3 regions of the Xenorhabdus littoralis genome follow, and region 1 is predicted to be linked to each of the others. Evidence: predicted binding sites of a transcription regulator. Region 1 holds the regulator's gene; each other region holds the start of a gene.
The links. The regulator PhoB, encoded in region 1, activates phosphate uptake and scavenging genes when phosphate is short. The targets are predictions, from matches to a motif close to CTGTCATAAAACTGNCNNAT.
Positions count from the first base shown of each region.

Region 2: the regulator PhoB is predicted to act here: its motif matches at 2,011-2,030, upstream of pstS (phosphate ABC transporter substrate-binding protein PstS).
Region 3: the regulator PhoB is predicted to act here: its motif matches at 1,826-1,845, upstream of phoA (alkaline phosphatase).

Region 1 covers NZ_VCDP01000025.1:117,018-121,315, forward strand. Annotated here, with positions in the region: gene FE394_RS07590 (SbcC/MukB-like Walker B domain-containing protein) at 1-340, opposite strand, end outside; gene sbcD (exonuclease subunit SbcD) at 358-1,575, opposite strand; gene phoB (phosphate regulon transcriptional regulator PhoB) at 1,849-2,538, shown strand; gene phoR (phosphate regulon sensor histidine kinase PhoR) at 2,579-3,889, shown strand; gene brnQ (branched-chain amino acid transport system II carrier protein) at 4,272-4,298, shown strand, end outside.
Region 2 covers NZ_VCDP01000017.1:54,656-58,953, forward strand. Annotated here, with positions in the region: gene greB (transcription elongation factor GreB) at 1-191, shown strand, start outside; gene ompR (osmolarity response regulator transcription factor OmpR) at 366-1,085, shown strand; gene FE394_RS05655 (ATP-binding protein) at 1,082-1,945, shown strand; gene pstS (phosphate ABC transporter substrate-binding protein PstS) at 2,165-3,205, shown strand; gene pstC (phosphate ABC transporter permease PstC) at 3,294-4,250, shown strand; gene pstA (phosphate ABC transporter permease PstA) at 4,256-4,298, shown strand, end outside.
Region 3 covers NZ_VCDP01000099.1:355-4,652, forward strand. Annotated here, with positions in the region: gene FE394_RS17260 (DUF1435 family protein) at 1-186, opposite strand, end outside; gene phoA (alkaline phosphatase) at 287-1,726, opposite strand; gene FE394_RS17270 (aldehyde dehydrogenase family protein) at 1,948-3,441, opposite strand; gene FE394_RS17275 (cupin domain-containing protein) at 3,457-3,837, opposite strand; gene FE394_RS17280 (NAD(P)/FAD-dependent oxidoreductase) at 3,918-4,298, opposite strand, start outside.

The DNA of each region.
Region 1 (4,298 bases):
CTTTTGGCTGTTGGAGCTTGCCATCGGCTTGGTTACGAGCGCGACGCTGACTCCAGAATGCCCGATAAACGACGCCTTTGACTTCGAACTCTACTTCCGCAAGGCATTCAGCGGTATGGTGGGTCATTAACTCATTTTGTGATAGGGAGATAGTCTTGAGCCGTGGTGTTTCATGATACAGCGCGAGACAAATGGCATCCAGCAAGGACGTTTTTCCTGCGCCAGTTGAACCAATGATGGCAAATAACCCGTTGCTGGCAAAAGGTTCTGCCGTAAAGTCAATTTTCCATTCACCTTTCAGAGAATTGATATTTTTCAGCCGTAAGCTAAGAATTTTCATGGCATAGGTTCTTCATGTTATTGCTGAGAAATATCATCCAGCGTTTGCTTAAACAGGGTGGTCAGGCGTTGTTTCTGAGTTGTGTCGTCTATTTCAGCCAGTGCCAAACGTCGCTCAAAGACTTCATTTACACTCAATTCGGTGAGGGTTTCTTTATTTTTTTCAGCCAGTGACAATTGACGGGCGCTTTTGCTGCGGCGTAACAGGATGATTTCAACGGGCAGATCTTCACTCAGGGTTTGGATGCGTTTTTGGATATCGTGTAGGTAATCTTGTGTCGCCACTTCAATATCCAACCAGACAGGACGCTCTCCTTGATAATCCTTGAAAACCTGTAATTGTTTTTCTATTTGTTTCAAATCGCCACGAATAACCTGCATTGGCTGATAACGAGGGATCGGCAAAAGCGTGATGCAATCGAGTTTGTCAGCCCTGAAGTCAACTAAGCAGACACTTTTTTCCTGACCCACTTCATCAAAACTCAGCGGAATAGGAGAGCCACTGTAACGAACATGCTCCGATTTACCGATAACTTGTGGTCGGTGGATATGCCCCAGTGCGATGTAATCGGCCGGGGGGAAAGCTTGGGCGGGGAAAGCATCCAATGTGCCAATGTAAATATCTCGAACGGAATCTGTCGTGGAAGCCCCCACAGTAGTGAGGTGCCCTGTGGCAATAATCGGCAGTGGCTGACCCATTTTTTCTCGCAATGCGCAGGCTCGTTGATGGAGCTGGTGATAGTATTCGGTAATGGCATCCTGTAGCGCGTGCTGTTTTTGTATACCTGATTGCCCCGCCTTACTGGTCATGATGTCTCGTGGACGGAGGTAAGGGATCGCGCAAAGAATTGCTCCCGCATTGCCGTCCCGGTTATTCAATACTTTTATTTGTTGCTCTATTTCTTCAGTGTCAGCATGGGCGATCACTGTTGTATTCAGGTAGGAGAGCAGGGCTTTTGACTCATTGAGCGTAGCAACTGAATCATGGTTACCCCCAAGAATAACAAGCTGGCAGCCTGTAGGCTGTAGGGCGACGATGAATTGGTTATAAAGCTCACGGGCATAACTGGGCGGAGCGCCTGTATCAAAAATATCTCCGGCAATAATCAGTGCATCAACCTGATGCTGCATGATTTGTGCAATAAGCCACTGCAAAAATTGCTTATGCTCTGCGGCACGGCTTTTGGTAAAGAAGTGCTGGCCAAGATGCCAGTCGGATGTATGAATGATTCGCATGTTTTCCTGCCATTGCCGGTGTGGTCCGCTCATTATAAGCGCTAATTATAATGGGTGCGTGAAGGATGTCCTGTGTAATTCAGCTCCCATTATTGAATTTTCGAGACGATTCGCATTCAAAATGAAATATGACAAAGGTGTAATACATTTTCTGCGAGTCAGGTTGCAGCTTGCTGATTGAGAGATAAGGGTTTTCATAAAATTGTCATAAAATTGACTCATAATGACCTAAAGTAAATCTCTCTGACTTCAATAATATTGACAGGATTGACCATGGTTAAACGTATTTTGGTAGTTGAAGATGAAGTGCCGATTCGTGAAATGGTTTGTTTTGTACTGGAGCAAAACGGTTATCAGACTGTTGAAGCCGAAGATTACGATACAGCAATAAGGCGTTTGTCAGAGCCTTATCCTGATTTGGTGTTATTGGACTGGATGATTCCCGGTGGTTCGGGAATTCAGCTTATTAAGCAAATGAAGCACGATAATAATACCAAGACGATTCCTGTCATTATGGTGACTGCTCGCGCAGAAGAAGAGGATCGGGTGCGTGGCCTTGATGTCGGGGCGGATGATTATATCACCAAGCCTTTTTCACCCAATGAATTGATCGCACGAGTCAAAGCGGTCCTGCGTCGTATTGCGCCTATGGAAGCGGAAGATATTATTGATATGGAAGGGTTAATACTGAACCCATTATCTCATCGCGTTTCCAGTCAGGGGCAGGATGTGGAAATGGGACCAACCGAATTCAAACTCCTCCATTTTTTCATGACACACCCGGAGCGGGTCTATAGCCGCGAACAGTTACTCAATTATGTGTGGGGAACGAATGTTTATGTAGAAGATCGTACTGTTGATGTCCATATCAGGCGTCTTCGCAAGGCTCTGGAAGTCGGAGAGCACGATAAAATGGTGCAGACTGTTCGTGGTACAGGATATCGCTTTTCTACCCGTCATTGATGGTTCTCGTTCCTAATGTTTTCATGCCGGAGAAAATAGCGTGCTTGAACGTTTATCTTGGAAAAAATTGGTATTGGGACTCGTGTTTTTCTGCTTTCCTGCGGTCATTTTGTCTCTTTTTGTTGGTTATTTAGCATGGTTGCTGGTTATTGCGCTATTTTTAGCTTTGGTGTGGCATGGTTATAATTTGCTGAAACTATCCGATTGGCTATGGTTGGATCGCAGTATGCTCCCCCCTGCGGGGCAAGGTGGATGGGAACCCATCTTTTATGGTATTTACCAAATGCAGCAGCGCAATCGCAAACGACGTCGTGAGCTTGCGTTATTGATAAAGCGATTCCGTAGTGGTGCAGAGTCGCTGCCGGATGCCATCGTGATGATGACCACGGAAGGCAATATTTTCTGGTGCAACCGTCTGGCCCAGCATTTACTGGGGTTTCGCTGGCCGGAAGATAATGGGCAGCATATTTTCAACTTACTTCGTTATCCCGATTTCAGTCGCTATATCATCGCGAGTGATTTTTCCCGTCCTTTAACCATCGAATTGAACAACGGCAATATGGTGGAATTCCGGATCATGCCTTATTCAGAAAGGCAGTTATTGATGGTGGCTCGTGATATTACCCAAAAGCGATTGCTGGAAAATTCCCGCCGGGATTTTTTCGCCAATGTCAGCCATGAACTCAAGACACCACTCACTGTACTGCAAGGCTATCTGGAGATGATGGATGGTCAGGAGCTGAACAGTAAGGTCAACCAGAAAGCGGTCGGTACGATGCAAGAGCAAATCCGGCGAATGGATAGTCTGGTTACGCAACTGCTGCATCTTTCTAAAATTGAAGTGGGGCCACAAGTGGATATGAATAAGGTGGTTGATGTTCCAATGATATTAAAATTATTGCAGCAGGAAGCGGTGGCTTTAGGTCATAACCAGTACGACATTGTATTTAATATTGATAAAAAATTGAGAGTTTTCGGGAATGAAGAGCAATTGCGCAGTGCCATGTCGAACCTTGTTTATAACGCGATTAATCACACTCCGGCAGAAACACGGATTGAGGTTAGTTGGCGCAGTGTCCCTCAGGGAGCGCTATTTAAAGTGGAAGATAATGGCGGCGGAATTAGCATAGAGCATTTGCCACGCCTGACAGAACGTTTTTATCGTGTTGATCGTGCCCGCTCGCGGCAAACAGGAGGGAATGGATTAGGGCTTGCGATAGTGAAACATGCGTTGCATCACTATAATACCCATCTCGATATTTCGAGCGTATTAGGAAAAGGTTCTACTTTTAGTTTCCTATTGGCATCCCGGCTGATTGTGTCCGACAAAAATAATTTGATTAAAAAATGATAAGTTTAAGGAAGTTAAATGGTAACAATACCGATAAAAAATTATTTATTAATCAATGTGGATGTAAAAAGTACAAATCATATAGGGTGTATTCAGTGATAGATAACCATAACCACTAATTTTAAAAATTAGTTTGAAATATTGTTCTGGTTTTTGGATTGCCGCTTGCCTTTTGGCACTATAAAAGTTTTACTTGGGGGCAGTTGTTGGCGATTCTAGCTGTAATTACCACTATCATTCTGTATCTTGCGATTATCAGTGAATATTATATTGATCACTGACTGTTAAATCAGAATTCAGTCTCGCCAGTGAAAATTCAAGTATTTGTGATACTTGCTATCGCATATGCAATTCTTTTGGCAATCATACATTAATAATCATTATGGCATACCGTTTATCATCTAAGGAT
Region 2 (4,298 bases), on a different contig from region 1:
ATGAAGAAGAGCATGTTTTCCGTCTGGTAGGACCGGATGAATTTGAACCCGCCAAAAAATGGATCTCCATTGATTCTCCTGTAGCGAGAGCGTTACTGGGCAAACAGACTGATGATGAAGTCACGGTAATGACGCCTAACGGTATGGTGACTTACTGGATATTGGCAATTAGCTACCAGCCTTTGGCATAACTCACAGAATTGAGTGATGTAAATGGGAGAACAAGGATAGAAAACTTAAACATAAGCAATTATTGTCAATTCCGTAAACGGCTTTAGAATACGTGCGGTTAGTCTCTATTGGATTATGGGTTTTCTGTAAAAGTAATGGATATTGCAGGCAGGGAGCATCTGGGGAGCTGAAACATGCAAGATAGTTACAAGATCCTTGTTGTTGATGATGATATGCGCTTGCGGGCGTTATTGGAACGTTATTTATCCGAGCAGGGTTTTCAAGTTCGTAGTGTAGCAAATGCAGAACAGATGGATCGTTTATTGACCAGGGAGTCTATTCAATTAATTGTTCTGGATTTAATGCTGCCGGGCGAGGATGGACTGTCTATTTGTCGAAGGCTGAGAAGCCAGCATAACCCGATTCCGATCATTATGGTGTCCGCGAAAGGGGAAGAAGTCGATCGGATTGTAGGGCTTGAGATTGGGGCTGATGATTATCTCGCCAAGCCTTTTAACCCGCGTGAATTGCTGGCACGTATGCGGGCTGTCCTGCGTCGTAAGACTAATAAATTACCCGGGGCACAGACACCCGATAACGCGGTAATCAAGTTTGGAAAATTTAAACTTGATCTCGGTACACGTGAAATGTTCCATAAAGATGAATTATTACCTTTAACCAGTGGGGAGTTTTCCGTACTGAAAGCTCTGGTTTCCCACCCACGCGCTCCATTGTCGCGGGATAAGTTGATGAATTTAACCCGGGGCAGAGAATATGGCGCAATGGAGCGCTCCATTGATGTGCAGGTTTCTCGCCTGCGTCGCCTGATTGAAGAAGATCCGGCCCATCCCCGTTATATCCAGACCGTTTGGGGGTTAGGATACGTTTTTGTTCCTGATGGAAGCCAAGTATGAAAAGGCTGCTGTATTTGACTCTGGTGATAATGCTGGGCAGCTTGCTGGTCAGCTATTTGGTTGCCCGGCTGTTGATGAGGATGGAAACACTCTCATTCAATGTCTTGCTTCCTTATATTTTTATCGGGGTTTTTACGGCGGCATGGTCAGTATTTACGGCATTCTGGTGGTATCTCCATATCCAGAAACGATCACTGGAAGCACAGGAAAGTGAGCGTGCAGTATTAATAGCCGGAGTGAGTCATGACTTACGCACTCCGCTCACCCGTATTAGGCTGGCGATGGAAATGATGGGAGAAAAAGAGGATTTTCTCGCAGAATCCATCCATCGGGATATTGAGGAATGCAACGCCATTATCGATCAATTCATTGACTATCAGCGCGCAGGGCAGGATGTGCCGATGGTCTGTTGTGAGTTGAATGGGCTGCTTGAAGCCGTCATTGAGAAAGAGCAGCGCTGTACGGCGAATGTCGAAAATCACCTGTCTACCCAATCCATTTTCATTTTGGCCAATTCACTTTCCATTCAGCGTGTTTTGGCCAATATGTTCACTAATGCTCTGCGTTATGGCAATGGATGGATTCGGATCAGCAGTGGCTCAACCGAAAAATTCGGCTGGTTTCAGGTAGAAGATAACGGCACCGGCATGACGAAAGAAGAAGCTGCTATTCTGTTCCAGCCGTTTATGCAGCGAGAGCAGGCCCGCAATACTCACAATAATATTCACCATAATCATCGGGGCGTAGGACTGGGGTTGGCAATCATCAGTCGCATCATTGATATCCACGGAGGATATATTGAAGTGGGGGAAAGTGAAAAGCGGGGATTATCTATTCGCGCATATATTCCATTGAAATAAAAAATAAATGAATAAAAAATAAATCCCGCCTGAAAACAGTTGTTCATTGGTTCGTTGAAAAACACCTGTCATAAAAATGTCATAATTCATACATTTTCCTGTCATTGAATTCACCTATTTTCCTCTCTGATCCATTTCTTAACCTAAAAACCAAATTGTCGATGGACGATATCTGACACTTGTTTTTAATTAATGATGCGTATCCCAGCAGGAGGGAGTATGAAATTAATGCGTACCACCGTGGCGAGCATCATGGCTACCGCTTTTGCCATGACGTCCCTGTCTTCATTTGCCGCCATCAGCTTGACGGGGGCAGGTGCGACATTTCCTGCACCGGTATATACCCAGTGGGCGGATTCTTATCAAAAAGAAACCGGCAATAAAATCAATTATCAGGGTATCGGTTCTTCGGGTGGTGTGAAGCAAGTTAATGCCAATACTGTTGATTTTGGTGCATCTGATGCGCCGCTTTCCGATCAAAAATTAGCGCAAGATGGCCTGTTTCAGTTTCCTACCGTCATCGGCGGTATTGTGCTGGTCGTGAATATTTCCGGCATCAAATCCGGCCAGTTGATTCTGGATGGCAAAACCCTCGGTGATATCTATCTGGGGAATATTAAGAAATGGAATGACCCGGCGATTGTAAAACTGAACCCAGATCTCAAACTCCCTGATCAAAATATTGCCGTAGTACGGCGCGCCGACGGTTCAGGAACTTCCTACGTTTTCACCCGTTATCTGGCCAAAGTTAACCCTGAGTGGAAAGAAAAAGTGAGCGTGGGAACTACGGTCAAATGGCCAACCGGACTGGGTGGCAAAGGCAATGATGGTATTGCTGCATTTGTACAACGCCTGCCGGGTTCGATTGGCTACGTTGAATATGCTTATGCGAAGCAAAATGGCCTCGCTTACACCAAGCTGGTTTCAGCGGATGGTTCAGTCGTTGCCCCGACTGCTGAAAACTTTAGTGCAGCATCTAAAGGTGCGGACTGGAGCAGCAGTTTTGCTCAGGATCTGACAAACCAAAAAGGTGATAACGCTTGGCCAATCACCTCCACGACATTCATTCTCATTCACAAACAGCAGGCGAATGCCACAAATGGCACTGAAGTCCTGAAATTCTTTGATTGGGCTTACGACAAAGGCAAAAAACAGGCGAAAGATCTGGATTATGCCGTTCTACCGAAAGAAGTTGTCAGTCAGGTACGTGCAGCATGGAAGAGCAACATCAAAGATAGTAGTGGCAAACCGTTATATTGATGGCTGATGGCCTGCCAGCATTACAAATAAGTCACTGTCAAATATCCCCCTTCCGAGGGGGATATCATCCAAAATGAGAATTCAGCGTATGGCCGAACGTAAAACGGCATTGAAAGCACCAAGCAAAAATGGCGACATGATTTTCAGCGTTCTGGTTAGATTAGCCGCGCTGCTGACTTTATTCCTGCTCGGAGGCATTATCATTTCGCTGATAACTGCTTCTTGGCCAAGTATACGGGCATTTGGTTTTGCTTTTTTGTGGAACAAAGATTGGGATGCACCCGCAGGTCTGTTTGGCGCATTAGTGCCCATTTACGGCACACTGATGACATCATTAGTTGCCCTGATTATTGCGGTTCCGGTGAGTTTTGGCATTGCCTTGTTTCTGACGGAATTAGCACCGAACTGGTTGAAGCGTCCTTTGGGCATAGCTATTGAATTGTTGGCAGCGATCCCCAGTATCGTTTACGGCATGTGGGGTTTATTTATTTTTGCTCCCTTGTTTGCCACATATTTCCAGCAACCCGTTGGTGATGTGTTATCGAGCATACCCATTATAGGGGAACTGTTTTCCGGCCCCGCGTTTGGAATCGGCATACTGGCTGCGGGGATCATTCTCGCCATCATGGTTATTCCCTATATCGCTTCTGTCATGCGTGATGTGTTTGAGCAAACACCTGTCATGATGAAAGAGTCAGCCTATGGGATCGGTTGTACAACATGGGAAGTGATTTGGCATATTGTCCTGCCTTACACCAGGAACGGCGTGATTGGCGGCGTGATGTTGGGGCTTGGCCGGGCTTTGGGAGAAACGATGGCCGTAACCTTTATAATCGGTAACACCTACCAGCTTGACAGCTTGTCCCTGTACATGCCGGGGAACAGTATTACTTCTGCGCTGGCGAACGAATTTGCGGAGGCTGAATCTGGCCTGCATACCGCTGCATTGATGGAGTTGGGGCTGATCCTGTTTGTGATCACCTTTATTGTATTGGCATTGTCAAAATTGATGATTATGCGTCTGGCAAAAAATGAGGGGCGCTGAAAAAAATGACAATTACCAATAATCAACCGCCACATCTGGCTGGTGCAA
Region 3 (4,298 bases), on a different contig from region 1:
CAGTAATACAAGCGTCAGAAGCAGAGCGACCTGAATACTGATTTTAAACTGTTCGACTCCTGCTCCCGCAAGGGCTAATACTGACACAACTAACGCAGAGACGATCAGGCTGGATAACAGTATTCCCCAGAATCCCGTCATGCTTTGCCAAAAGATCAGCTTTAAGCTCCGCTTTGCACTAATCATAATAAAATCTACTCATAATAAACCCCACATCAAATGATAATGATTATCAATATCAAGTATAGTGGCAATTTAATCATACGCAGAAAATAAATGACAGAAATTATTGTTTCAAATTCATCGCATCACGTATGGTAAAGAACAGATCCGTTTGATCAGTCAAACCCACAACATTGGCAGCATGTGGGCCATAAGCGGCAACACGTAACTGTGTCCCGGTGTGCTCTTGACTGTCTCCTTCTGAATTACCGTAGTTTACTGTCATGACTGCCCCATCTTTAGTAATCAGCGAGCGGGTTAAACCGGGTGATTTAACATCCGGCTCAATAATCTGGCTGGAATGAGCATGATCAGCCGTAACAATCACTAAAGTATCTCCATGCTCTTTCGCAAATTTAAGACCAACTTGTACGGCCTTATCTAAAGCGACAGTTTCACCAATTTGCGCACAAGGATTCGCATTATGATCCTGTTTATCAATCGAAGCGCTTTCTACTTGCAGGAAAAAACCATTTTTATTTTCTTTGAGTAAATCAATGGCCTTTTCTGTCATCTGTGCCAAAGTCGGTGCGTTGGGATCTAATTTTGAATTCACTTCGCACTTCACGGGTTTCTCATTGATATTTCCGTGATAAACCGCTTTTGGTCCTTCCCATGCCACATCCATATTTCCACCATGGAACAAACCTAACAAAGGACTTTGCTGATCAACGCTTTTAATAGCCACCAGCGATTTTTCATCGGTTACCCATTGATAACCTTGTTCCAGTGCCTGCTGCTGCAATGTTTTTCCTTTATTAATTCCCATTACCGATTGTTGGGTAAATGATTTTGATCCTCCCCCTAAAGTCACATCAGCGCGAGCGACCAGTAATTGCTCCGTAATAGAGCCTTTACCACCATTTTCTAAGGCATCGCCCGAACATTTCTTCGACGTTTCTTCCGGGCCGTAGCATTTACGATTCATGATATGGGCATATAAAGCCGCTGGAGTTGCATCCTGAATTTCAGACGTAGTAACGTTCCCCGTTGCTTTACCGTTCTTTTTAGCCAGTTCTAAAAGAGATTGATGAGCGTTGCCAAAAACATCAATACCTAACGCCCCATTGTAGGTTTTTACGCCTGTAGCCCAAGCCGTGGCAGAAGCCGCTGAATCGGTAACATAGTTGGGTTTTTGCGTTTTTTTATCCAGCGAATAGTGGGTATATTGCCCGGTAAATGGCAAGGCATCGATTCCTTGCAAAGATCCGCCTGCCCCTTCGGCGTAATTACGGGCAATGGTAATCTCAGAGTCCCCCATACCATCGCCGATAAACAGAATCACATTCTTCGCTTTGTGACTGCCCAAGGCGGCTTTAAGTGCCTCTGTTTGATCCTGCTTCAAACGACGGGCACCACCAAATTCGGTAATATTGCCTTGTGCTGTACGCTGTTGTGCCATAATGTGATTTGACTCGCTGGCAGCCCATGCAGGAACAGTCATTCCTGATATCAGTGCAGAAACCACAATAGCAAGCAGCTTTTTTTCATAATTACGCGACATAGGGTTTTCCTTGCAATCAGACCGGATAAATAGAATTAACAATTATCATCTTGAGTTGCTTGGATAATAGATATGTCACATGACAGTTATTTGAACCAGTGACGACATTCTTATGACAAGACATGTTTTTGCAAAGAAACAATAAAGCAGAACGCTACAGCAGCCAAAGACCGTGCAACGCTCCATCAATAGCGCTTTGCCTATACAGCGACTCTATTTCATCAATAACGCATCATGACTGATTTCAGTTCTGTATAGTGTTCAATGAATGCACTACCAAACTCGCGGCCAATTCCTGAAGATTTCATACCACCGAATGGAACCGAGGGATCTAATAATGTATGCATGTTGATCCATAAAATACCCGCGTCAATACGAGGGATCATACGCATCGCTTTGCTCAAATCATTAGTCCACAAACTGGCAGATAAACCAAATGGCGTATCATTCATCATGCCAATTAACTCTTCCTCATCGTCGTAACTGAGGAAAGCGCCAATCGGCCCGAATGTCTCTTCTTTCATTAACGTGTCTTCGGTACTCTTTGCCCTGACTATCGTTGGAGCGACAAAATATCCCGGCCCTTCCAGTGCATGGCCTCCGTAGACAATTTCACAACCTTCTTGGCGCGCTTTCTCAAACAAAGAGAGGATTTTTTCGTAATGCTCCCTGTTTGCCAATGGCCCCATCTCGGTTGATTCATCAAGAGGAGAGCCTATTTTCATTGCGGACAAACGCTCAGAGAGTAATTCCAGAACCGCTTCTATATGAACTGATGGAATATAGAAACGTTCCGCAGCTGCACAAATTTGTCCCTGATACACATATCCCGCTTCCAATATGCCATCGACAATTCTTTCAACGGTCATATCAGCCAGGAAAGCGGCTGCGTTTTTTCCGCCAAGCTCTAATGTCGTGCGCTTCAACCCCTGTCCCAAAGCCAACTTCCCAACGCTTATTCCCGTTGGAACAGATCCTGTGAAAGTGACTTTGGCACATTGAGGATGGCCAATCAGGGATGATCCAAGACGAGCGCCTGAACCATTGATGATATTGATAACACCATCTGGGATACCTGCCTCTTTTGCCAGTTCAGCAACACGAAGTAGGGTTAAAGGGGTATATTCGCTGGGCTTGAGCACTATCGTACAACCACTGGCAAGTGCTGCACCCAATTTCCAGATAGCAATCATGATGGAGAAATTCCACGGAATAATTCCGACAACAACTCCTATGGGTTCGCGACGGGTAAAGGCGGTATATTTCTCCCCTTTAAACGATGGCAATGAAACATTCAGTGTTTCACCACTGATTTTGCTCGACCATCCTGCAAAATAACGCAGATAATCGGCGGATGCTCCCACATCCAACATGCGGGATAATTGGATGGGTTTACCGGAACATAAACTTTCCAGTTGGGCCAACTCTTCGCCATTTTTTTGCAGCAAATCAGCCAGTCGGTTCAGACAATTTCCCCGTTCCAGAGGAGACGTTTGTGCCCATACACCGTGAAAAGCGTCTGATGCCGCCTGCATTGCCTGATTAATTTCTGCCTCTACTCCTTGATTAACCGTAGCGATTGTTTCACCAGAAGCAGGATTAACGATAGAGAAAGTTTCATTTCCCTGACCAAGAACAGAGACTCCATTTATATAATGACCGTGAGTACGTTGCAGAAAAGCCGTAACGGACTCCAGCAAATTAATTTCACTCATCATATCTTCCTCTGTCTAGCCGGGCATTTGCCCATTTATACAAGCCATATAATGTTTGACGAAACGCTCACTCGTAATGTCCCACAATACTTCAGTCCCTTTTGCTGCAAACCACGAATCACCTTTATGATATTCAATCGTCACGCCTGTTTTGACATCAGTCAATTTCACGGAACCTTCATGAACTGTTGCCATTTCGTCAAAGGGATAAGTCATTTTGAATTTACCTTTAGTACAGGCAAAAATACCGCAGGTCAGATTATCCGTTGGCTCTCCGTGGATCATGGCTCCACTCGCCTGTGGATCACCTTCCACCACAGTAGAACCAAGATTGGTGACACTGCCGATTGGCATTAATTCAGGAAGTGCTTTATCTAACATTAATGGTTTTATCATGACTTTTACCTTTCAGTATTTACCGTTCAAACAATACCGTTCAAAAATGAAGAAAAGAAAAACACGAAACAAAGATAAAATTACAGACGCCCCGCCCAATAACCTGAAGCTTGGTGCCAAATCTTGCCAGCAGAGAAAAGGACATTTCTCAATTTATCTTTCCCGATAACATTGAGATGTGGAATCGAACTCAGCAACGAGTAACGATCAGAGCCTTCGCTCATCCCCTCAGCCAAAATCTTGCAAATAATGTGGCTCGGTGTCACACCAAAACCCGAATAACCCTGAACATAGAACACATTTTTATGGTCAGGCAGGGAACCAATTTGCGGGAATAAATTAACGCTGCAACATAATGGCCCACCCCACGCCAGTTCTATTTTTACATCTTTCAGATAGGGGAAGGTTTTCAGCATGACACTGCGGTTCCACTCTTTTAAATCGGAAGGTATATATTCAAT